DNA from 2 places in the Lysinibacillus sp. NPDC056185 genome. Region 1 is predicted to be linked to the other one. Evidence: a T-box and tRNA genes for the amino acid it is inferred to sense, from the RefSeq annotation. Region 1 holds a T-box; the other holds one or more tRNA genes.
What was found. The T-box of region 1 lies ahead of serS (serine--tRNA ligase). A T-box ahead of a tRNA ligase gene usually reads a tRNA of that ligase, here a tRNA-Ser.
Positions count from the first base shown of each region.

Region 2: it has a tRNA-Ser gene. The T-box ahead of serS (serine--tRNA ligase) is inferred to sense a tRNA for this amino acid. The anticodon was not compared.

Region 1 is NZ_JBLLLQ010000045.1:5,901-18,537, reverse strand. Features, by position in the region: gene ACMZ42_RS24900 (deoxynucleoside kinase) at 1-437, opposite strand, end outside; gene ACMZ42_RS24895 (deoxynucleoside kinase) at 434-1,072, opposite strand; gene ACMZ42_RS24890 (heavy metal translocating P-type ATPase) at 1,337-3,748, opposite strand; gene copZ (copper chaperone CopZ) at 3,830-4,036, opposite strand; gene ACMZ42_RS24880 (metal-sensitive transcriptional regulator) at 4,094-4,426, opposite strand; gene ACMZ42_RS24875 (cation diffusion facilitator family transporter) at 4,502-5,458, opposite strand; gene ACMZ42_RS24870 (ArsR/SmtB family transcription factor) at 5,479-5,814, opposite strand; gene tadA (tRNA adenosine(34) deaminase TadA) at 6,002-6,520, shown strand; gene ACMZ42_RS24860 (SPFH domain-containing protein) at 6,810-7,949, shown strand; gene ACMZ42_RS24855 (TM2 domain-containing protein) at 8,203-8,445, shown strand; gene serS (serine--tRNA ligase) at 8,628-9,908, opposite strand; T-box leader at 9,981-10,204, opposite strand; gene pdxT (pyridoxal 5'-phosphate synthase glutaminase subunit PdxT) at 10,254-10,817, opposite strand; gene pdxS (pyridoxal 5'-phosphate synthase lyase subunit PdxS) at 10,819-11,703, opposite strand; gene ACMZ42_RS24835 (PLP-dependent aminotransferase family protein) at 11,809-12,637, shown strand, end outside.
Region 2 is NZ_JBLLLQ010000007.1:50,197-62,833, forward strand. Features, by position in the region: gene ACMZ42_RS09250 (RecQ family ATP-dependent DNA helicase) at 1-466, shown strand, start outside; gene ACMZ42_RS09255 (DNA-processing protein DprA) at 580-1,608, shown strand; partial or broken gene ACMZ42_RS09260 (ISL3 family transposase) at 1,909-2,743, opposite strand; gene ACMZ42_RS09265 (hypothetical protein) at 2,983-3,447, opposite strand; gene ACMZ42_RS09270 (hypothetical protein) at 3,464-4,246, opposite strand; partial or broken gene ACMZ42_RS09275 (IS256 family transposase) at 4,330-5,046, opposite strand; gene ACMZ42_RS09280 (hypothetical protein) at 5,195-6,229, shown strand; gene ACMZ42_RS09285 (metallophosphoesterase) at 6,556-9,687, opposite strand; partial or broken gene istB (IS21-like element helper ATPase IstB) at 9,960-10,567, shown strand; tRNA gene ACMZ42_RS09295 (tRNA-Ser) at 10,858-10,916, opposite strand; gene ACMZ42_RS09300 (hypothetical protein) at 11,070-11,336, opposite strand; gene ACMZ42_RS09305 (hypothetical protein) at 11,577-12,125, opposite strand; gene ACMZ42_RS09310 (recombinase family protein) at 12,351-12,637, opposite strand, start outside.

The DNA of each region.
Region 1 (12,637 bases):
GCATCAATTGGCCCCTCTAGATAGACAAGTAAATCTGGATGAGGGAAGTAAGGTGTCATCACCATCGCATCAAATAAATTTGTATACGTCTCGTAATCTGTTGGGCTCATTGTACCTTTGTCATAGTGCATCTTAGCAAAAATGCCTGTATCTTCGTAGATGGAGCGATCTTGAATAAACCCGCCGCCATATTCAAAGATTCGTTTCTGCTCCTTAAAACGCTCCGCTAAAAAATACACCTGTAAATGGAAGCTCCATTTTTCAAAGTCCTCATAAAATTTATCTAAATATGGGTTAGTATCCACCTTTTCAAATGAAGTACGGAAATTTAACGCCTCTGCCAACGCCTTTGTCATTGTTGACTTCCCTACTCCAACCGTACCAGCAATTGTAATGACCGTTTGTGGAGGAATACCATATTTCTCTCTCAAATTCATTGTTGCATGCTCCTTTGTTGTAACGTGTCCTTTATTGTTTGTAATACATATTTCAAATCATTTGAATTTTTTACGAAATCAAGTTGATCACCATTAAATCGAATAACAGGAATTTCGGGATGCATGTTCTCAAAATGCTCGATAAAGGAATGATAATCTGCCACTAGTTGCTCCATGTAATCTCGTGAAATCATTTTTTCAAATTCACGACCACGCATCGCAATACGTTTCATCAGCGTATCAACACTGGCATGTAAATAAACAACTACATTTGGAACAGGCATATCTTTCGTTAATATTTTATAAATTTCTTCGTATTTATCATACTCAGTTGGTAGCAATGTACGCTTGGCAAATATTAAATTTTTAAAAATGTGGTAGTCTGCTACAACAGGTTTATCATGCATTAAACGAAATTTTTTTATATCTGATAATTGTTTATAGCGATTACATAAGAAGAACATTTCCGTCTGGAAACTCCATTCCTCTATATTTTCATAAAACTTATTTAGAAAAGGGTTTTCGTCTACTATTTCTTTTAATAGATGGTAATTAAATGTTGTTGCAAGCTCTTTAGATAAAGAGGTTTTACCAACACCAATCGGACCTTCTACCGTAACAAATGGAATCGTCACCAGAAGCTCCTCCTTTATGTTCTATGGATTCTATCGTCAATTGCCCCGTCCTCGAGGTTTGTATAATTATATCAATTATGCCTCGGCATAATTGCGTCCAGAGGCTTAGGAAATAAATCAGTGCTTTTCATTGTATCATAGTGAGAAAGTGAAAAACAGAACCAAACTATTTCTCTATTAAAATAGGAGGCCAAAACCAATTCTTTGACATCCGCTGAAATAAATAAAAAAATAGACCCACTCAAAGTGGATCTATCGTTACCCTTATAATTTAACTCGCTGTAAACGCAGTGCATTTAAAACGACAGATACGGAACTAAATGCCATCGCTGCACCTGCTACCCATGGAGCTAGTAAACCGATTGCGGCAATTGGAATACCTAATGAATTGTAAGCAAATGCCCAGAATAAGTTTTGTTTAATGTTGCGCATTGTTTTACGACTCATGATGATAGCATCCGCAATACTGTTTAAATCGCCACGAATTAGCGTAATATCCGCTGCTTCCATGGCCACGTCTGTACCGGTACCAATCGCCATTCCTATATTCGCTGTCGCAAGTGCTGGTGCATCGTTAATGCCATCACCAACCATCGCTACTTTTTTACCTGTAGCTTGCAGTTTTTTCACTTCATTCGCTTTGCCTTCTGGAAGAACTTCAGCAATCACATGATTCACACCAACTTCTGCTCCAATAGATTGTGCTGTACGTTCATTATCACCAGTCATCATAATAACGGTAATGCCCATTTCTTGTAGACGACTAACCGCTTCTTTTGAAGTATCCTTCACTGTATCAGCAACCGCTACTAGGCCAGCATACTGACCGTTAATCGCAGCTAACATGGCCGTTTTACCGTTTTCCTCTAATTGCTCCATTGCTGGTAGGATATCATCAATATGAATACCGTATTGTTGCATCAATTTACGTGTACCGATGACAACGCCTTGACCAGAGACAGTCGCTTGCACACCGTAACCTGGTATTGCTTCAAAGAATTGAACATCTCCTAGATCAATACCACGATCAGCAATTCCTTGAACAATTGCCTCTGCTAACGGATGCTCTGATTGCTTCTCAGCCGCACCAATTAACGATAAAAAGCGTGCTTCGTCTTGATTTGCCGCTAGCATGACATCCGTTAAAACAGGTTTACCGTGTGTCACTGTACCTGTTTTATCAACAACTACTGTATCAATGCTTTGCGTTTGCTCTAAATGCTCTCCACCTTTAAATAAAATACCAAATTCCGCTGCACGACCAGAACCCGCCATAATAGATGTTGGTGTTGCCAATCCGAGCGCACATGGACAAGCGATAACGAGAACTGCAATTAATACTTCAAGTGCTGGCGTAAATTCACCAGGTCGTACCCAAATAATCCAAATTAAAAACGTGACAAGCGCAATGCCAACAACGATTGGTACAAAGACGCCCGAAATTTGGTCTGCTAAACGCTGGATTGGCGCTTTGGAGCCTTGTGCATCTTCTACAACTTTAATAATTTGAGCTAAGGCTGTATCGCGACCGACTTTAGTCGCTGTCATTTTAATGAAGCCATTTTTATTAATAGTAGAACCGAATAATAAATCACCTTGCTTTTTATCAACAGGTAAACTTTCCCCTGTTAACATCGATTCATCTACAGCTGTCGTTCCTTCTAATACCTCACCATCAACAGGAATTTTTTCACCAGGCTTCACTAAAATAATGTCACCAATGACTACTTCTTCTAACGGTACCTCTTTCTCTACACCGGCACGAACAACGATGGCCGTTTTTGCCTGAAGGCCCATTAATTTTTTGATTGCTTCAGATGAGCGACCTTTTGCTTTTGCCTCAAATAATTTACCTAATAAAATTAAAGTAATTAATACGGCACTCGTTTCAAAATATAGGTGAGGGGCATGATGTGACCCCGCAGTAATAATTGCTTGATATACGCTATAAAAATACGCCGCAGATGTTCCCATTACTACAAGTACATCCATATTGGCACTACCATTGCGTAAAGCTTTATAGGCTCCCACATAAAATTGCTTCCCAATGATAAATTGAACAGGAGTAGCCAACACCATTTGTACCCACGGATTCATTAAAAATTCAGGGACATATAAAAATGATGTAAATGAAAAATGTCCTACCATCGTCCACAGTAATGGTAATGAAAGAATGGCCGATAAAATAAATTTTTTCTGCTGTTGTTTAATGGCCTGTTCACGATGATCCGCAGTTTCTCGCTCATCTACTTTTTGATGAGCCTCATATCCTAATTTCTCAACTTTTGCAATGATATCTGCAATCGCCACCTCAGATGGATTAAATTCAATAGTAGCTTTTTCGAGTGCTAAGTTAACGTTCGCAGAGGATACACCTGCTAGTTTATTTAAACCCTTCTCTATACGTGTAGCACAGGCTGCACATGTCATGCCTGTAATGTTGAATTCCGCTTTTTGTTTCACGATACCATAACCAAGTGCTTCAATTTTCTTTTCAAAATCTTCTTCATTTAATTTTGTCGAATCATATTTAATGGATGATTTTTCAAGAGCTAAATTAACTGTCGCTTGTTCTACACCATCCATTTTATTTAAACCTTTTTCTATACGAGTAGCACAGGCTGCACATGTCATACCTGTAATTTGCAAATTCGCTTCTTTTATTTCCGAACTCATGATCATTTCTCCTCTCTACATACCAACCAGGGGTATATAAAACTGAAAATAAGAGAGTGCTACAAGAGCACCCTACTTATATTATTTAACGTCATAGCCTTGATCGTCGATTGCTTCTTTAATTTGGTCTAGAGATACTTGTGTTTCGTCAAATGCTACATCTACTAAACCATCAGCTAAGTTTACTTTTACTTGTTCAACGCCAGCTAATGCTCCAACACTTTTTTCCACTGAGTTTACACAATGTCCACATGACATTCCTTGTACGTTTAAAGCTACGTTTTGCATAAAATATCTCTCCTTTAATTTAGATACTATATAGGGGTATATATTTATTAAAAAATTTTACTTCTTCATTAATTTTTGGATAGTCACTACTAATTCGTCTAACACTGCTTCATCACCTTCTGATAGGCGATCTACTACACATCCCTTTAAATGACCTTCTAATAATATCTTCGCTACGCTATTTAAAGCAGACTGCGTGGCAGACAGTTGCGTAATAATATCATCACAGTAAACGTCTTTTTCAATCATCCCTTTAATACCTCGGATTTGACCTTCAACTCGATTCAAACGAGTCGTTAAATCTTTTTTTACGCGTTCAGGGTGATGGCTTTTTCGACACGACGTAGCTTCCTCTGTATGACAAGCATCCTCTTTCACTATATCCTCCATTAAATGCACCTCCTACTTCATAATCATCATACTATACCCACGAAGGGTATGTAAAGCTGAAAATTTTTAATTTAGTTAATGATGATGGTGGTGATGATTCGACTGCTCATTTTTTATTGTACACAAAATTGAATTATCGTGCTTGTGCGCTACTGTTTCCAATTGAATCGTTACATGCTTTATGCCCTTATGCTCAAGATTATGTTCAATTTCTCGTAATATATTCTCACTATCCGCAATTATTAGGTGATCATCAACAACTGCATGACATGAAAGTGCATTTGCTCCACTTGTTATTGTCCAAATGTGTAAATCATGAATGCTATGAACGCCGTTTGTTTGTACAATAGTTTGTATGATCTCTTGAACATCAACGTTTGAAGGTGTTCCTTCCATTAGAACATGGATAGCAGCCTTCGTTACATAGTATCCGCTTCGCAATACTAATGCGGCAACAATAACACTCGCAAGTGGATCAGCCCAACCCCAACCAAAGAACATCATTAATAGTGCGGCAACGATGGCTCCTACAGATCCAAGCATATCACTTAATACGTGTAAATAAGCTCCACGCATATTTAAATTATCTTTTGTATCACTGCCGCGCATCATAATCCAAGCTACCAAAATATTTACCAAAAGACCGATTGTACTAATAATCAACATGCCTGTTGTTGCCACTTCTGGTGGATTTGCAAAACGTTCTATTGCTTCATAGAAAATGAATAAAGCAATTAAAATTAAAGTCACACCATTTAATACTGCTGCTAAAATTTCAAATCGTTTATAACCGTATGTTTTACTATAGCTTGCTGCCTTTTCTCCAAACATAAAAGCAAGTAAGGCTATCGCTAATGAAATGGAGTCACTTAACATATGTCCTGCATCTGATAAAAGAGCCAAACTATTAGTTAAATAGCCACCAATTGCTTCAACAATCATATAACTCGTAATAATAATAAATGATAGTATTAATATCTTTTTATTTGCGCCATGTGTATGGTCATGGCCATGATCATGATTATGTCCCATGTTTTATCCCTCCATTAACTCTAGTTATGTGCAGCATGCTCAATAGCTTGCTTCAATAAATTCATAATGTGATCATCATCTGTTGAATAATATAAGGTTGTGCCCTCTCTTCTATATTTCACTAACCGTAAATTTTTCAAAAAACGTAACTGATGTGAAACTGTTGATTGACCTAAATCTAAAATTTCAGCAATGTCGTTGACTGAATGTTCATCCGTACATAATAAATTTAAAATGCGAATTCTTGTCGGATCACTTAATGCTTTAAATGTTTGAGACACGACGAATAGCGTTTCTTCATCTAAATGTTGCTCTTTGTTAATCTGAACCTCTGTATTTTGTAATTTTTCATCCATTTAGTTTACCCCTAACCTTTTTATATTTATATATGAGCATGTATTCATATATAAATATAAATGGTTGTATTGGAAATGTCAACGTTTTAACTTCTTACTACTTAATCCGGCCAATTATGCCGAGACATATTTGATAGTAGCAATTGTCAATTAAGCAAGATACACTAAGTGATAAGGAGAGATCATAGTGGATATTTTTGAAACAGACCGATTGTTTATGAACAGTGCACTGGAAGAAGCTAAGAAAGCAGCTTTACTTGGAGAAGTGCCAATAGGAGCTGTGCTTGTATACGATGGAGAGATTATTGCACAGGCTCATAATTTACGAGAAACAACACAAAATGCAACGACGCACGCTGAATTAATGGTTATTCAAGAGGCTTGTAAAAAAATAGGTAGCTGGCGCCTTGAAAAAACAACACTTTATGTGACACTTGAACCTTGCCCTATGTGTGCAGGTGCAATTTTGCAATCTCGTGTGCCACGTGTCGTATATGGTGCAAGAGATATAAAAGCAGGTTGTGTAGATTCACTCTATCGGTTATTAAACGATGCGCGCTTTAACCATGAATGTGAAGTAGCGGAAGGAATTTTAGCTGAGGAATGTGGACAAATCTTAACCGATTTTTTCCGAGCTTTACGCGAACGGAAAAAGGCTGAGAAAAAGGCGCGACAAGCGTTAGTTGTTGAAAATGAAGAATTTTAAAAATTTCACATACAAAGAAGGTGTCTCAGATTGAGGCACCTTCTTTTCTATGATTAGGGGATAGCATATATATGAAATATGTCGTAATAGCGACAACATATTCATAACAATAATGTTTTTAAATACGCAATCTAAAGAAATGGAAAAAGCGATATAGCAAGTACATTACTGGCTAACCTAAAGAAAAATTTCAATACAGATAAACCATTGACATGCATAAACTGAAAAGGGAAAATATAACTAGTAATAATTTAATTTAAAAGGGAATTAACAGGGAGGTAATGTTTTGATGCCTATTTTTGATAGAGTGAAGTTCGATGGTTTACGCTCACGCGATTGGTTAATCTACAAGCATCCGAATGAAAAGCTAGTGTTAGGTACTACACTTATCGTCAACGAAGGTCAAGTAGCCATTTTTGTAAAGGGTGGGCAAATATGTGATGTATTTAATTCAGGCACACATGTTTTATCAACCAATAACTTACCATTACTTCATCATGTTGTGAATTTTGCTTATGGAGGGGATACACCTTTTTCAGCAGAAATCTACTTTATAAATCTAACGGTAAAATTAGATTTATATTGGGGAACCTCTGATCCTATTCAACTAATTGACCCGAAATACTTTGTAAAATTACGTATACGAGCATTTGGACAATTGGCTCTTCGCCTTGATGACTATTTATTATTCTTTACAGAAGTTATAGGCTCTATGAATAAAGATGATATTGTTAGTTTCGAAAAAGTACAAGATTACTTTAAAGGTTCTCTTATTACATCCATAAAAACTGAACTTGCAAATAAAATTATTAATGAGAAAATCTCTGCACTAGAAATAACAACAGAGCTTCATAATATTTCAAATAGTTTAAAAGAAAAAATCTCTGAAGAATTCAATGCGTATGGTTTTATAATGGCCCATTTCCATATTCAATCAATTAATTTCCCAGAGGAAGATTTCGATAAAATAAATGAAATTTTACAAGATAAAGCTAAGTTCGAAATTATGGGTGACAATCGTTATGTAACACAACGTAGCTTTGATATATATGAATCTGCTGCATCAAATGAGAATGGAGTAGCTGGATTATTTGCTACAAGTGGAGTTGGATTAGGCGTAGGGCAAGGTATGGTGACTATGATGAATCAACAAGTACAACAGCCTAACAATAATGTTACACATAAAATATGTCCTTCTTGCCACGGTAACATTTTGTCTACTAGTAAGTTTTGCAATTTATGCGGTGAAAATTTAACGCTAAAGGTCATTACATGTCATTCTTGTCAGAGTGAAAACGAAGAATCATCAAAATTCTGTTCTTCTTGTGGAACTAGTTTACACAAGCCTGTTTGTTCATGTGGACAAGAACTAGACGTTACTTCGAAATTTTGTAATAACTGCGGTGCTCCAGTCGAATCAATTCAATAGATAATCATAACAGTGTAATTAAAAACAATACATCGGAAAATGTAAATTAAACAAATACCATTAATCAGGAGATATCGACATGAAAAATATCGAATGTCCACAATGTGGTGCAGCAGCTGATGTCACATTAGCTCAATGTAAATATTGTGGTGAAAAATTCAATTTCCAAAAAGAACAGCAAACTGTGCAACAACCAGTCTATCAACAGCAATCACAGCCTGTATATCAAACACAGCCTCAATATTCAGCTCCTATGTATGATGGCATCGACCCTTCTTGGCCAATAAAAAATAAAACGGTCGCAGGGGTACTTGCTATCTTTTTAGGTGGAATCGGAATCCATAAATTTTATTTAGGGAAAATTGGACAAGGTATATTGTACCTCATCTTCTTCTGGACATATATTCCAGCCTTTATAGGTTTTATAGAGGGCGTTATTTACTTACTTTCTAATGAACATAATTTCTCTGTGAAACATCGAGTTCGACCTCGCTAACCTACTTTTAAAAAAGAAAAACTACTGTTGAGATGAAATTTTTCAACAATAGTTTTTCTTTTATTTATCGACTCAATTTACTTTGGCGCGATTACTTCTTTTCCGCCCATATACGGTCTTAATACCTCAGGAATCACTACGCTTCCGTCGGCTTGAGTCTGCCGCTTCGCTTTCGACTCAGTTTATTTTGGCGCAATTACTTCTTTTCCGCCCATATACGGTCTTAATACTTCTGGAATCACTACGCTTCCATCTTGTTGCTGATAGTTTTCTAGGATTGCTGCTACTGTACGACCGATTGCGAGACCTGAACCGTTTAATGTGTGTACATACTCCGGTTTTGCATTTGGCTCACGACGGAAGCGAATATTTGCTCGGCGTGCTTGGAAATCTTCAAAGTTAGAGCATGAAGAGATTTCGCGGTACATATTTTGAGCTGGAATCCAAACCTCTAAGTCGTACTTTTTCGCTGCAGTAAAACCTAAATCAGCTGTACACATTTTTAGTTTGCGGTATGGTAATCCTAATAATTGCAGTACTTTTTCTGCATGACCTGTTAATAGTTCTAGCTGTTCATAAGATTCTTCTGGTTTTACAAAGCGTACTAATTCTACTTTGTTGAATTGGTGTTGGCGAATTAAACCACGTGTATCGCGACCTGCAGAACCTGCTTCTGAACGGAAGCATGCACTATATGCCGCAAAGCCATGTGGTAATGCTTCAGCTGTTAAAATTTCATCACGATAGAAGTTTGTCACAGGTACTTCTGCTGTTGGAATCATGAAATAATCTGTGTCATCTAATTTAAAGACATCTTCTTCAAATTTAGGTAGTTGTCCTGTACCTGTTAAGCTATCACGATTGACAATTACAGGTGGTAGCATTTCTTCATAACCATGCTCTTCCGCATGTAAGTCCATCATAAACGTCATTAATGCACGTTCTAAACGAGCACCAAGGCCACGATAGAATAAGAAACGACTACCAGTCACTTTTGCACCACGTTCAAAGTCTACAATTTTTAAATCTGTAGCGATATCCCAGTGTGCTTTAATGTCGAAATCAAATGTTGGAATCTCACCCCAAGTATATTCCTCTACATTATCGTCCTCTGTTGTGCCAACTGGTACAGATGCATGTGGAATGTTTGGTAAACGCATCATCATATCTTTAAAGCGTTCTTCTACATCATTTAATTGGACATCTAGCTCTTTAATTTCATCGCCAACTTGACGCATACGTGCAATCACTTCATCCGCATTTTCTTTATTACGCTTCATGATAGAAATTTGCTCAGATACTTTATTACGTTCAGCTTTAAGTTCTTCTGTTTTTGCAATTAATTCACGACGCTTTGCATCTAATTGTTCAAAGTCATCTAAGTTTCCTAAATCCTCATTACGTGTTAATAGCATTTCTTTAATTTCCGCGAAATTGTCGCGCACGCGTTTAATATCTAACATCGTCATACCTCCAGTAGATTCTTAATGATGGGAAAATATTTAGTAGAAAACACAAAAAAGCCCTCATCCCCAAAAAGGGACGAGAGCTACCCGCGTTGCCACCCTAATTGATTAGACACTTTGTACTTAGTCTAATCCACTTATCTCATAACGGCATTTCAGCCGGCGACAGCCTACTTCATTAACTTCGACTGCGCAACTCCAGGACGGATTCACAAGTGCCTTTATCAGCTTCCACCACCCGCTGACTCTCTAAAAAAAACGTGCTTGCTACTACTTCCCATCATCGTGTTCAGTTATTTAAATTTTATCCATACTGTACTATATGAAGTGAAATTTTGCAAGTCATACCATAGAAGATACAAAATATTCAAGAATTCGTGCATCTGATGTTAATTCAGGATGGAAGGAACATCCTAATAAATGATCGTCTTTCGCTAACACGATTTTCCCGTCATGCTCTGCTAATATTTCAACACCTTCACCTACGGAAACAATATGTGGCGCACGTATAAAGACAGCCGGAATGGCAGCACCTATTTCAGGTATGTCGAGCTTAACCTCAAAACTATCTACCTGGCGTCCATAAGAATTCCGTGCAACTACCACATCCATTACAGCTAAATGTGACTCATAATCTACTAATTCCTTTGCCAATAAAATCAATCCTGCACATGTTCCAAACATCGGTAAACCTTGCTTTGCAAGTGTGCGGATTGGCTCTAATAGCTCATAGCGATTCAGTAATTTCCGCATCGTTGTGCTTTCTCCACCAGGCAAGACAAGTCCATCAAGCTTCTCTAAATCAGCTCTTTGTTTTACTAAGACCGCTTCGCATCCAAGAAACTCTAACATTTGCACATGCTCTCGTACCGCTCCCTGTAATGCTAAAACACCGATTCGCTTCATCTTACCAGCCTCGCTCTTGCATACGCTCATTTTGACTAAGCTGTGCAATATCGATGCCTTTCATCGGAACACCTAGCTCTTTTGAAATTTCAGCAATTAGCTTGTAGTCCTTATAATGCGTAGTAGCCTCAACAATTGCACGAGCAAATTTCTCTGGGTTTTCTGATTTAAAAATACCAGAACCAACAAATACACCGTCAGCTCCAAGCTCCATCATTAATGCTGCATCAGCTGGTGTAGCAACTCCACCTGCTGCAAAATTCACTACTGGTAAACGGCCAAGACGCTTAATTTCTCTTAATAATTCAAAAGGAGCACCAAGCAATTTAGCTTCTGTCATTAATTCATCCTCTGTCATACCAACTACCTTACGTACTTGCGCATTCACTTTACGCATATGACGAACTGCCTCTACAATATTACCTGTCCCCGGTTCCCCTTTAGTTCGTAACATGGAAGCACCCTCACCTATGCGTCGAGCGGCTTCACCTAAATCACGACAGCCACAAACAAAGGGCACTTTGTAATCACTTTTTAATAAATGAAACTCTTCATCTGCTGGAGTTAATACTTCACTTTCATCAATATAATCGACACCCATTGCTTCTAACACTCTTGCTTCTACAATATGTCCAATACGTGCTTTAGCCATGACAGGAATGGATACTGCCCCCAATACCTCCTCGACAATACGAGGATCAGCCATACGTGCAACTCCCCCCGCCTTGCGAATGTCTGATGGTACTCGTTCTAATGCCATGACAGCTACAGCTCCTGCCGCTTCCGCAATTTTCGCTTGTTCTGCATTAATGACATCCATAATGACGCCACCCTTTTGCATTTCCGCCATCCCGCGCTTAACTAATTCTGTACCTGTTTGTTTCATGATTTCTAACCTCCACCTTTATGATGAAATTTAGTATAATTGAAATTGACCATATAAAAATATCCAGTTTATAAAATAATCGTAAGGTCAGGAGAATTAATGCACATGGACATGCTATTATTTCAACTAGAAAAAAATGGTGGGAAACCGCTCTACGATCAGCTTTATAGCGGCATTAAAGAAGCTATTATTACAAAAAAAATAGCAGTAGGAGAAAAATTGCCATCAAAAAGAAAATTAGCCGATTTTTTGAATATTTCACAAACAACAATTGAAATTGCATATGCACAGCTACTTGCTGAAGGGTATATTATGTCTAAATCCCGTGTCGGTTATTTTGTAGAGGAAATTGACGAGCTTCCGTATATTCAGCAGGAAACAATAACTTCCTTAAACGAACAACCTAAGAAAAAATTGTACAAGATAGATTTTAATCCTGGTTCCATCGATATTGATGCCTTCCCTTTTCAAACATGGCGGAAATATGCGAAAGAGCTCTTTGATGATGCCTCAAAGGAATTATTATTAACAGGTGAGCCTCAGGGAGAACGATCTTTGCGAACGGAGATTGCTAATTATTTATTTCAATCACGCGGGGTTGTTTGTAGTCCCGAGCAAATTGTCATCGGTTCAGGAACAGAACAGCTTCTACCAATGATTTTGCGACTCTTTAGTGACAATACTTGTTTTGCCCTTGAAAACCCTGGATATCCAGCTGTGCATCGTATGTTTTCCCAGCATAAACGAAAAGTCTATCCAATTGCGGTCGATGATGAAGGAATTGTCATTCATGAGCTCGAAAAAACTAGCGCTGAGGTTGTCTATATTACGCCATCTCACCAATTCCCTACAGGAGCAGTATTATCGGCTACAAGACGTGCACAGGCTTTAAATTGGGCCTCACAAAGCTCCTCTCGATACATTATTGAAGATG
Region 2 (12,637 bases), on a different contig from region 1:
ATTAGGACAAGAAGCCCGAAGAGGTAAATATATCAATGAAGCTTTTTCAAATATTTTAATCGAAGCTTCTGCAAAAAAATTAAAAACTTACTTTTATAAAAACAAATTGAATTGGAACGATGTGGTTATTGTACCAATTCCATCCAACCGCAGATCGTTACTTGTTCCACAGTTTGCACAATCGCTAGCTAAAGCATTAAAATGTGAGTATGTGCACATTTTAGCAAAGAAGCCAGATGAACCTGAACAAAAAGCATTTTTAAATACTCAACATCAAGAAGCCAATATTCGAAACTATCTATATATTAATAGTCAGATTGATTTATCAAATAAACACATTCTTTTAGTTGATGATTTCGTAGACTCTAAATGGACATTTGCAATTGGCGCTGAATTGATAGCCACTAATTATAATAATGTCAAAGTTACACCATTTGCAATTTCTGATACTAGTGGTAGTGACTAAGAAAGGAGTTATTTATGCCTTTTTCAAACAATGAGCTAGCAACATATTTATTTTGCGCCCTACTTCCACATACCAAAACTACAGCCTTTACAATTCTTGAATGGAATGCAACTGTGAAATCTTTAGCACAAAATAATTTAGAACCTGAATTTCTATTAAACTGTAGCCCTAGTGAACTAATGAACGTATTAACGGAAGCAACAACTTCTCAAAAAACAAAAATCATAAAAAAAGTTGAGCACCGTCAAAAACTTGGCTTTTCGATGATCGAATTAGAGGAAGCCTTAAATCAAGGATACAATGTAGTATTTCGTTCTTATATGCCAAAACGTTTAAAAAAATTATCACTCAATCAAAGACCCGCTTTTTACTATTATATAGGTGATTTAAATATTTTGAATTCACCTCATGCTTTAAGTGTCGTTGGAGCTAGAGATGCTTTACCAGAAGAATTAAACAAGGTAGAAAGTATTTGTGAAGATGCGGCCAATAATGATGTCCTAGTCATTTCTGGTGGTGCTCGAGGAGTTGATAGTACCGCTACTAATGCTGCTTTAAAAGCTGGTGGCAAAGCTGTTATTTTCCCTTCAGACGGCCTATCTCAATGGATTAGAAATAAAGAGGTTCGCCAGTATATTCAAAATGGACAATTACTTATTATGTCTACACAGCCTATAAATGCTCGTTTTACAGGTCCCTATGCAATGCAACGAAATAAATTTATACACTCTACAGGAGATGTAACTTTAGTGGCTTCAGCAAAAATTTCAGGCACAAAAAAAAGCGGCACTTGGGAAGGTGTTCTAGAAAACCTTAAATTTAAATGGTCATCACTATACGTTATTGGTAGCAGTGAGGGTGTTGAAAAACTAAAAAGTGAAAACAGTTCTGTAGAATTTAATAGTATAAAGGAAGTATTTTTCTCCACTACTAAGCTATCCGAAATACTAGAAAATCAACTCAATAAACTGTTCATCAATGCTTTATCAGCTGGTATTGATAAAGAAGTGATAAAAAAAATCACTTTGAATGAAATTGAAAAAATAATGGATGACACCGAAAAGAAAACTGAAGTTAAAAAGTCTAGCAAAAAAGATGACCATACCGTTAAAAAACAGATGTCTATATTCGAAAATATGTAATACAAGTACCTCTGCACTTTTTATAGTGTAGGGGCTTTTTTCATACTATAAAATCGAACTCCTTAAATTTTCTTTCATAGTATGTAATGATTTCATCTTTTGATAAATCAAGAATTCTCGAATAATATAGTTTTTCTCCAAAACATTATATTGCACAATCTTCCGCTTTCCTAAGATTAAATTCCCTTTGGATAACGTTTCTTGAGAATAGTTTTAAAAAAGCCTACAAGATTTTTTAAAATTTCATTTCATTTTTTAGGTTCTAAGTCAAATGTTGGGGTGGTGTAATCTTTTAGCACGTTAACCCAGATGAACCCCGATATCTTTATACTTTAAATTTAATAAAATTTTTGCTCGAAAGTGATCGAAGCGTCGAAAGCCATATGCATTCCGTTTCATCACTTTTGTTTTATTATTAATGCCTTCCAAGAAGCCGTTGGAATAACCAAAACTAAAGCTATTTAAGATTTCAACTTGCCAGTTTTTAAATGTTTGAATTGCTTTTAAGAAAGCTGGTAATTTTGTCTCTTCTACCATACGGTAAAAAGCTTGTAATCGCTTCTTCACTTCTACGACATCATTCTTTATCTTTTGCCCAATCAAACCATTCACAATAGGCTTCCTTTAATTTATGAGCTACTTTTAATGTTTCAGACATTTCTGTATAGCGCTGTAAGTACCACTGTTTAGATGATAATTTAGATGCACGTTTATAAAACACTTGACTTATCGGCGCACTTCATCTTTTGCTCAATAGATATAACGGCTAAAATGAAAGCGGTCTGCCACAATATAACAGGTCTACCTAGCAATTGACGAACAGCTGCTTTAAAACTTGGATTCATATCCATGACCACTATCTCAACATCTGCTCCATACTGACTTAAGTAATTTTTTATTGTTTCTTTTTTACGATTCGGCAAAATATCAATCGATTGCGCGTCTCCGCATTCGCATTTTAAATGATTGATCTTTTGTATACGATAATCATGAATCTTCGATGTTTCTTTTTTACAAACTGGACATTGATGCGTACATTTAGGCAATTGTACATACAATGCGATTCGATACCTACTTCTTCTACTTTTGTAATCTCTACATCTTTTAATCCTGGGATATTCATGTTAAAATTCATTTGCACAGTTCACCTTTCTATTACTTGTTTCTCGACAATTCAAGTGTATATAAATCAGTGAATCTGTGCTTTTTTATGCGTGTAATTGTGTGAATACCCAAAAATATTATAGAATCGAGAAAGATATTTATAGATTTAAAAAAGAATGCTCACAGAAATCTGATGATGACTGGTGAGCCTTCTTTTGAAATTATAATAGCATATGATGTTTACTTGATTATGAGCTCAATAATTCTTGTTTAATAGTCTTCTTGAACATCTGTGATATACCATTTGCGGTCCTTCTTCTTCAGTTTAAACAATAGATTGTCCACACTGCTCTTATCATCCGACTCGGTCATGACTCTTACATGAACAGTAGCGCGATTCCGAAGAAAATCCATCTCGCTTGACTGAATATCCGCGTGCATTCTAGAACCTGTATAACCTAATAAATCCTCTGAGATTGGCATAAAATCTAACAATAATTCACCCATATCTACCCCTACAAGGGCATCACTAATAACACCTGTAAAACTCAAAACACTTTTAATCTTGCTCACTTCTGGATTATCAATTATCTCTAGCATTTTTCTAACATCTTGTTGATTATATGCATCGAAAAAATCATCAATACAATCTTCTGGTTTATCAAAATAACCCATGTACGAAAGAAAAATCCCTCCGCAAACAATGATAATCACAATAAATTTCCATTTAATCATTATAGTTATTAACCTCTTATTCAAACATATTTGAAATAACTGATTGCATTAAAACGATATAAAAAATAAAATTTAAAATGACTATGATTGCTAAAGAAATTAAATATGCATAGAAACGCTCTATTTTTTTAGATTGTTTCTGCAACGACATTACAACTACAAACATTGGAATTACTAGCATTACTAACAATAAACTGATAGCTAAGAATATAAGTCCTATATATACTGAATCAATTAGTATGGCTAAAATGGTAATAATTAATGTAATGATAGGAACAGCGAAGTAAGATGCGCACTGGCTTACAATTGTTTTAATACTCGCTTCAGGTCCAAATAAATTAGTGGTAATAAATGCAGAAAGCATACCAAAACCAATCATCAATAGCACGAGTAAGTCTAACTTAAATATTATGGAAGTTTTAGAAGGTAATTCAACAATCCCCAAGTCGCCTTCGTATCCCATATTCGATAAAAACGCATAAATTACAGCGCTGCATAACACTAAGTAAACGGCTATTGAAATAATATTTTGTTTAAAATGCGCCACTGTGTCAAAGAAATTTTTAGATGGTTGCTTCATTTGGTCCATAAAGTAGGACATATATTGACTTGATTCGTTTTTCAATTTTTCTAGTTTTTCATTACTGTTTATAGAGCTAACCATTTCCGTTTGTTGTTCATGCTTTGGCTGGTTGTCTTCTTTAACAGGTGCACTAGTTTGCGGTTGCGTAACCGTTTCATTTAAATTAGTCCCACACTTACCGCAAAAATTTCCTGTTTCTTGAGTAGGGACTGTCAATATTTTTGTGTAAATGACAATCCAACCTTTTCTTATAGATCATCACTTTTTGATTTTTAAATAGATTTGTTCGAAGGAATGATTTTGGTTTTTGGGAAGACCGTAGAAATTGCATCCACCATGCCTTTTAGGCCATCAGAGATAAACAGAAGCACTTCTTCGATACCTCGTTCCTTAAGTTCTGCGAGAAGTTCCTGCCAGTTGTACGCAGACTCAGTTGGTGTAATCGTATAAGCTAGGACTTCTTTTGACCCGTCCTCACGAATGCCAACTGCGATATAAACAGCTTCTTTAGACACTGTTTCACGACGCACTGGAATATACGTCGCATCTAAGTAAACGCAGACATAACGTGCGTTTAAGGGACGTTTATTAAAAGCTTCTACCTGTTCTCCGACCACTTTTGTCATGTTCGAAATCGTCTGCGGTGTGTAATGATGGCCATACATCTTTTCAATTAAACTAGCGATTTCGGACATTGTAATCCCTTTTTGGAAGAGATGAATGACCGTTGATTCTAGTGTGTCATTTGAGCGTTTATAAGGTGCGACGGTCTGTTGCTTGAACTCACCGTTGCGGTCACGTGGAATTTGGATGGTTAAATCACCGTATTCTGTATGTAACGTGCGTGAATTACCAGAGTTGAAGCCGATTCAATCATATTTTTCGTAATCTAAAAAAGCCGTCAGTTCTGTCGCAAGTAACGTATTGACTGCTGTTTCTAAATGCGTATGAAAAACTTCGGTAATATCTTGTTTTTTTACTAGAGCTTCGACAATTTCTGTTGTAAACTGATTCATAGGGAAGACCTCTTTTCTAGGATTGGTTGTGGTGACTTAATTCTACCAAGAAAAGGTCTTCCTTTTTTGTAGTTTTATTCATTTACACAAAATATTTTATACTCTCCAATTAAAGGGTGACTTGAAAAATAAATTTAAGGAGAATTAGATGAACTATTTAATTTCTAATAAAGAATGGATATTTTCAGGTATCGGTGTTCTAATACTTAGTGTTTTAATTGGATATTTAAAAACAAAAAGGGAAAGTAATCCAGAATTTAAAAACCTGAAAATTCTAAACGGAAATAATAATTTCCAAACAGATGGTGAAGTAAATATTAATAACACTACTAATGTGTATGGAGAAACCGATTTAGTAAAAAAAGATAGCCCCTTAAATATTTTGGCAAAAAAATTTTTTAATATATTTGAAAATCATGGGATCAAAAGAGGACAAATCCCTTCTTTTATCGATTCCAAATTTGAAATTAAATATGCAGATGTTGTGGATGAAGAGACTATAATTCCTAAGCTTAATGACGAATTGCTAGATTGGGTTGCAGATAAATTTTGTATTAAAAGAAGTTGGTTTGATGCTGATGAAGGAGATTATTATCATAATGAATTGTATGATAGTATTGACTGCTATAAGTACCACTGGCGTTTTCAACATCTATTTGAAGATTTAATCGATGAGTATAACCCTTATGATTATAAAAGTTTTATTAAAGTAAGTTTCTTTAAAAACTTTGAAGAATTCAAAGGAGATAGTACTGATGATAACGCTAAAGTTTTAATAGTTGTTGAGTTATTAATCGGAAAAACAACTACTGGTCCAATTTACAAATATATTCTTGTTCAGGATAATCTATTTTGGAGTTATAAGAAATCAAGACATGATTTAAAGAGAATGATTAGAATTGTAGAGCAATTAGGGATTCCAAATGATGGATATGATTTATCTGATAAAGAATTTATCGAAATAGTATCAAAAAAAGTAGTTCCAAGAAACATTTTAAATAAATTTAGACAAGTGACTTGGTATCCATATGATTTTAATGGATCTATCAACCATTTAATTAATGAGTTAGAGTATGAAAATGATTTGGAATTTAAAGAATCTTTAAAAGTAATAGATATGGAAATTCAAGAAATGATTGAAGATAAAAAAATTCAATTAATGAAATTATTAGATACAAAATAAATGCTTAAATAATCATTAATTTATAATCTATATAAAACTTGATTATAAGTTTATTGTAAGAAGTGGATCTGAGTCAAGATTCTTCAAAAGCTAAGTTTTTGTTTTTTGGCAATCATCATTTATAGAGTGTTCCCCATCCCGTATAGCCAGTCAAAGTGAAAAGAACCTTTGACAAACTACACGGGATGTAGAGCGGAAACTCATGGAGGTTGCTCCAAAACTATAGAACTTCTAGGATAGTCGTAGAATAATTAACTACTCTTTTGACACTACGTTCGATAAAATTTATTGAAGATAAATCTACTCTTTTTTTTCGCAAGAACCTATTATTTATTTACTAATTTTACAAGGAATTTTGATGATATTTTTAAACCAGTAATTGTACATAATTTTTGTTTATCCGATAGTGAAATATCATTTAAATATATATATCTTTTTACGACTTCTCTAATAATTTGCATTACAATAATATTATTTTTATTTTTGTTTACAAATAACTCTAACTCTTTGTAAGGGAAATCCTTATAGTATTCTATTTTAATAATTAAATTTATTAAACTTACTGCAACAGTTGGTATTTTTTCCTCAATCCTAGTAAATGTACGATCTAAATCTTCAGTACCCGCAGTTATAGCAATTTTCCATAGGTTATTATGTGTAATAATACTCGCTAATGTGTATACAAACTGTTGAGCAAACGCTGTTGATTTATCTTGAGTAATTGAATTTTTTTTACTTAAGAAATCTGAGATATGCTCTATCAACATGTCGGCTATTTCTTCAATTTGCGTGATTAACCAATGATTTAATCTTAGTCCTAATTGGTAATGTTCAGTACTTAATGCTATTTTTTCTTCCCTGTCCATAGATCCATAATAGTTTCTTAATATTTGACCTATTACTTCTAGCATTTTAAATGACTTATTTGCAGTATTTACCTCTTCAATAACTTTTTGCTTTACTTCATCGTCTTCTACATCCTCCAAAAAATGGCTTTCGTTTGGTAGATTCTCACCTTCAGATCGCTTTGATATTTTTTCAAAATCATCTTTGCTTTTATTTACATTCTTACGATTTGCTACAGCGTCCAGATCTGCATTTACTTTTGGAATAATAATTTTTGTACATAAATTGTTTATAAATTGTATTTCGTCTTCTAACTTACTTGGAGGTAAAGTATTTAAAAGATCTTTCGCAGCATTTAAAACACATTCTTTAATAACTGCCTCTTTAGAAAGATGAGTCAAAAACATAATTATATTCGCATTTTGTGTAACGTGAAGATTACTTGTTATATCAATTAACGCTTCTTTGATCTCAACTTTATGCAAATTTCGGGCAAAATATTGAGCAGTGAAAAAATAAAAGACATATGGATAATAAAACTCGAAACATGATTCCTTAAATCGAATAACTTTTTCATTGATAAGCTTATTTCTAATTGGATTAAATGGAATCTGATCAGGATTCATGTCATAATGTTCCAAGTGGTTTTCATGAAATCCCCTCCACTCATTTAAAGTAATTTTGTTATCTGGATGAATAGAAAGATAGTATGCGAAATCAGTTAAATATTGATATAATTTTTCTGTTTCATTAAACTCAATTTCTAAATTAACCAAGGAATCTTTTATTAGAATTTCGAAGTAATATCCATTCGAACTTTTTTCCAAATTGTGTGGTTGTCTTGATTCCATTGAGCTTAATATCATTAACATATATAAAGGATATTTTGGTACAAAACCATTTCTTAAAATAGGAGCCATACCATGTTTCTTTATATCAATCTCTTTTAAAAGTTTAGCCCGATCAATAGTCTCATGTTGTCCTAGCAAAACCCATTTCTCGATTAATTCCTCTTGCTTTTGATAACCAAACTCTAGAACTTTAAATCGTCTAATTCGTATACCTTCTTTTGTAACATTTAATACTAATTTAGGAGAGAGAGGAGTTTCAGAATCAGCAAAAATAATTATTTGACTAAAAAATTGAGATAATCTTTTAAAAAACTTTACTTTAGTATCATCATTTAATACACATTTATGCCAGTCTTCAATAATTAAAATTCTTTCAGTAGTATTTAGCTGTAAATATATATCAAGATCATTTAATGAATAAACCTCACCTATGGATTTTTCTATTAACTTTTCAATATTATGTGCTAACGTAGGATTTATTACCTCACTATTTATTAGTAAAGGATAATACCCTTCGCCTAATTTATACTGCATGATTATTTTCGATAAAGTGGTTTTTCCACTATCCTTTTCTCCACTAATAAGAAGTGTAGATTCTGTATCATTAGATATTAGTTCAGGAATATCTATAGTTTCTATTAATTCTTGCTTTTCATTCTCTTCGTGATAAATCATTTCTTCTAAATCAGGGAATACAAACAAGTCATTAAGATTTACTTTGTCTTTTCGAGGGTGACTTAGCGGAATAGCTGATTCTGTTAAAAAATCTTCAAATTCAGAATTAATCGATAGTTTACGAGTTGACGAAGTTCCATATTCTTGAGAAATTGGATGCCACATCTCTCTATCTCTATCATTTAAGCAATACATTCTAGAATTCCATGACATTGTAGATACCTTAAATTGATTTTTTTCTATATCGAACTTGAGTATATTGTACTCACTTAAACTCGGATCTGAATGTTCTTGTAATGTCCCACCTTCAACATAAACTACATTTTTGTTGTTCCAGTCAGTTTTTATAACTTCAGTTTTTGCATGTTCGTGCCCCGACAGTACTATGTTGGAAGCACTTTGTATTATCTCCTCAATCACCCTTTTATTATTAGGTTCTAACCAATGTGTAGGATGATGTAATAGAGTTATATTTATAGGACTTAAATAGCCTTTTACTTCATTTAAAAATTTTTCGTAGAATAACATTTCTCCTGGCTTTTCATGAATAGTTGTAATCCAAGAAGTATTCATAAGTATAAATGATACTTCTGTTTGATTAGTAACACAGTTAATAACCTTTACTAAAGGGTTGACATAAACTTCTTTAAGAGTTCTCCATTTACCATGATATAAATCAATAAATGAATTAAATTCATCTTGCAGTAAAATGTTTTTTTGATATATTTCATTCTCAATTAACGTTATATTATTTTTTACTTGTGGTAATATTGAGTTTCTAAATTCTTGTAACTGTACATTAGAAAAATCACAATCATGATTTCCAGGTATAAATATAAAATCGAATTTTAAATCAGGTAATTTTTCTTCAAGTTTAGTACTAATACCATCAAAAAAAGGTAAAGCTATCTCTTGGTATTCCTCTTTATCTCCTCTATCTGCTATATCGCCTGTGATTGTGAAAATAACTTGTTCTTGATCTAAGCATTCTGCTACTAATGAATCAAAGAATTTATCCCTTTTTTTTAAAAGTGAATTGTCTTTAGACTTCGAAAAATGAATATCAGATAATTGAATAATTTTCATATTCAGCCCTCCAGTGAACGTTACTTTTTTTACTATAATAACCTTATTTTCTAATTATCAACTTTATTATACATAAAATTGGGTATAAGTTGAAAATTTTTAAGAAATACGTTGTGTTGATTCGTATTCCCCCTCTACTTAAAACCAGTAGAAGCCAAAAAAGCATGAAGTAACTATGACAATTGCTACATTTCGAAGTGAAAAGGATAATTAAAATAACTCTTTATTATCAAAAACGGATTATGTACTTAACCTTCCTCTTTTAAACTATAATCGATGTTCGTGAGCAAAATATGATTCATGCGATGGTGAAAGTCGCTGCATTTCCGCATTTAAAGGAAATAAAGGATTTTAATTTTGATTTCCAACCAAGTATTAACCAGCAACAAATACTCGATTTTCAAAGCCTACGTTTTATCGAAGAAAAAATGAGAATATTGTATTCCTTGGTCCAAGTGGTGTCGGCAAGACCCATCTGGCCACAGCAATCGGCATTACTTCAGCTAAAAAACGAACAAGTACCTATTGTATTAAGTGCTATGACTTAATTCAGAATCTGAAAAAAGCACGTTTAGAAAACAGGCTAGAGAGTCGTTTGAAACATTAAACAAAATATAAATTATTAATCATCGATGAGATTGGTTACTTACCTATTGATCCAGAGGAAGCGAAACTATTTTTCCAGCACATTGATGCCCGTTATGAGAAACGTAGCACGATTTTCACAGCGAATATGAACTTCAAATCAAGGGATGAAATTTTCCCTGAACCGAAGTTAGTGAACGCGATATTAGATCGTATTTTACATCACGCAAGTGTTGTCACAATCGTCGGTGATTCATACCGATTAAAGCATCATTTAACCTCGGAAAATGAGTGATTTTGTACATCCTTAAACGAGCGAAAATGTACATATTGGTGTTGACATTTATACAATTACAACACATGGCGGGAGTGAACCAACCGTCTCAAACATCTATGCACACGTTACGAAGAAAGCGAAAGAAGAAGCTATTCAGAAGTTCGCCAGCTACATTGAAATGTAGTTGAGCTACTACGCTTTGACTACTTTCGTTTGATACTCAATGAAACTATATGACATAGACAAAATAAAAAACCCTTGATATACAAGGGTTTTGACGTTCATTGAAATCCAATGAAATCGTATTATGGAGACGGCGGGAGTCGAACCCGCGTCCCTTATTCGTTATTGCACCGCTATAACATCCGCATTGTTGTATCGTTGACTGCACCGTCATTTGAAACGGTGATATAAACGTACTGGCGGACAAATATCCGTTCAATGGTCGTACATTGCATAGTCGACCTTCTTACGAATCATCTTACGTTATTTGACAGCGGAAGTAAAGTCGATTTATCCGCTAAATATAAAATGTCATATTTTCATATGGCAAATTTTCCGTTATATCTTGCTTGATTGCCAGCTTCATCGCCCTAATACCTTGCTCACGTTTATTCTTATTATCATCCGTAAACTCTGCTCTATAACATACATAATACGACAACTCACGTATTTTTAACTCGCCATTTTCCGCAAAACCAGGTATAAACTTTCTTATATATCTAACATCTCCTTCAACTATATCGTAAGTTAAACCTGTCACCCTTGCTACTTCTGCGTAAACCATCAGTACCACTCTCCTTTACGTACCGAGTATAACGCCCTTGAAACCGCATTAGAATAGGCTCTCACGACTGTTTACTACTTGCGAAAAAAAAGTATTTACGGCACTTTTATTTTAAGCTATTATTTATGTAGAATTTGAAAAAACAAGTTACGAGCGCAGGGATTCCTGCGCTTATTTTTTTGACGCAAAACTGACGCAATAAACGAACATCAACATCTAAATATCCAAATATTGCAAGTGTTACTTTTGACGATTATTATTATGTAACGTATTTAATAACTTATTTTCAAATTCAGATAATGAATCTGATGAGATTTGAAGGTTTGTATTAATAATTTTTGAATTTAATTTACATTTTTCAGTAAACTTATTTTTGAAATCCTTATAAATAACAGCCATCTCACCCACTAGCGTTACATTTTCATTTTCTCTAGGTTTATTTAAAGTAAACATGAACGACTGTCCTGGAGCGATGAAAATTCCACTTAAAGAATTTAAAAATTCTATCAATAATTCTTCTTCTGCGATATCTTCCGAAAATTTAATAGATTCAATTGTTGCCCCTGTGTTGCCGTAGTTTTTTATCATAAGCAACTTTTCGGTACGATATCCAACATTTCCTACCACAGATGCTACTACATAAGGTCGATTTGCTTCATCTATCGATCTTTTGGTAACCTTTAATGATCTAACAGCAATTACAACTGATATTACAGAGATTGTGAAAGTCGCTAATGTTGTTAAAACAGCAATTCTTTGGTCAACTGTTAAATAGTTAATAAAATCCAATTAAACCCCTCTTTTCCTTCGTGCTACAAACCTAGTTTTATTTTAGCATTTTATTAACTGACTCTTAATATTTAAAACCGATAAAGTTTACATCATTTTCTCTTTCCTAACCCCCAAATGAAAAAAAGTTGTTTGTAAATAGCGAACAGCAGAAAGCGCCCGTTAGAATCGAGGGCTTTGGGGTCACGCACTTTTAACGCAAAAAAAGAACGATCATTAACGAAACTAATCGTTTTTGATCGTTTGTTCTTTTCGTTTTCTTTTTTCTCTCGCTAAAGTTGCGACTGAAATTCCCGTCTTTGCTTCGACTTCTTTATAACTATTCGATTCCAATAGCTGCATTGCAGTGTCTAAGCGTTTCTTATCAAATTTCTTCGGTCTGCCTTCTCGGAAATCATCACGCTGCTTTGCGATTGCTTTGCCTTCTTGAGTTCGTTCAATGATTAAATTGCGTTCCATTTCAGCTACAGCTAATAACGTAGTAAGAAAGAAACGTCCCATAGTTGTGTTCT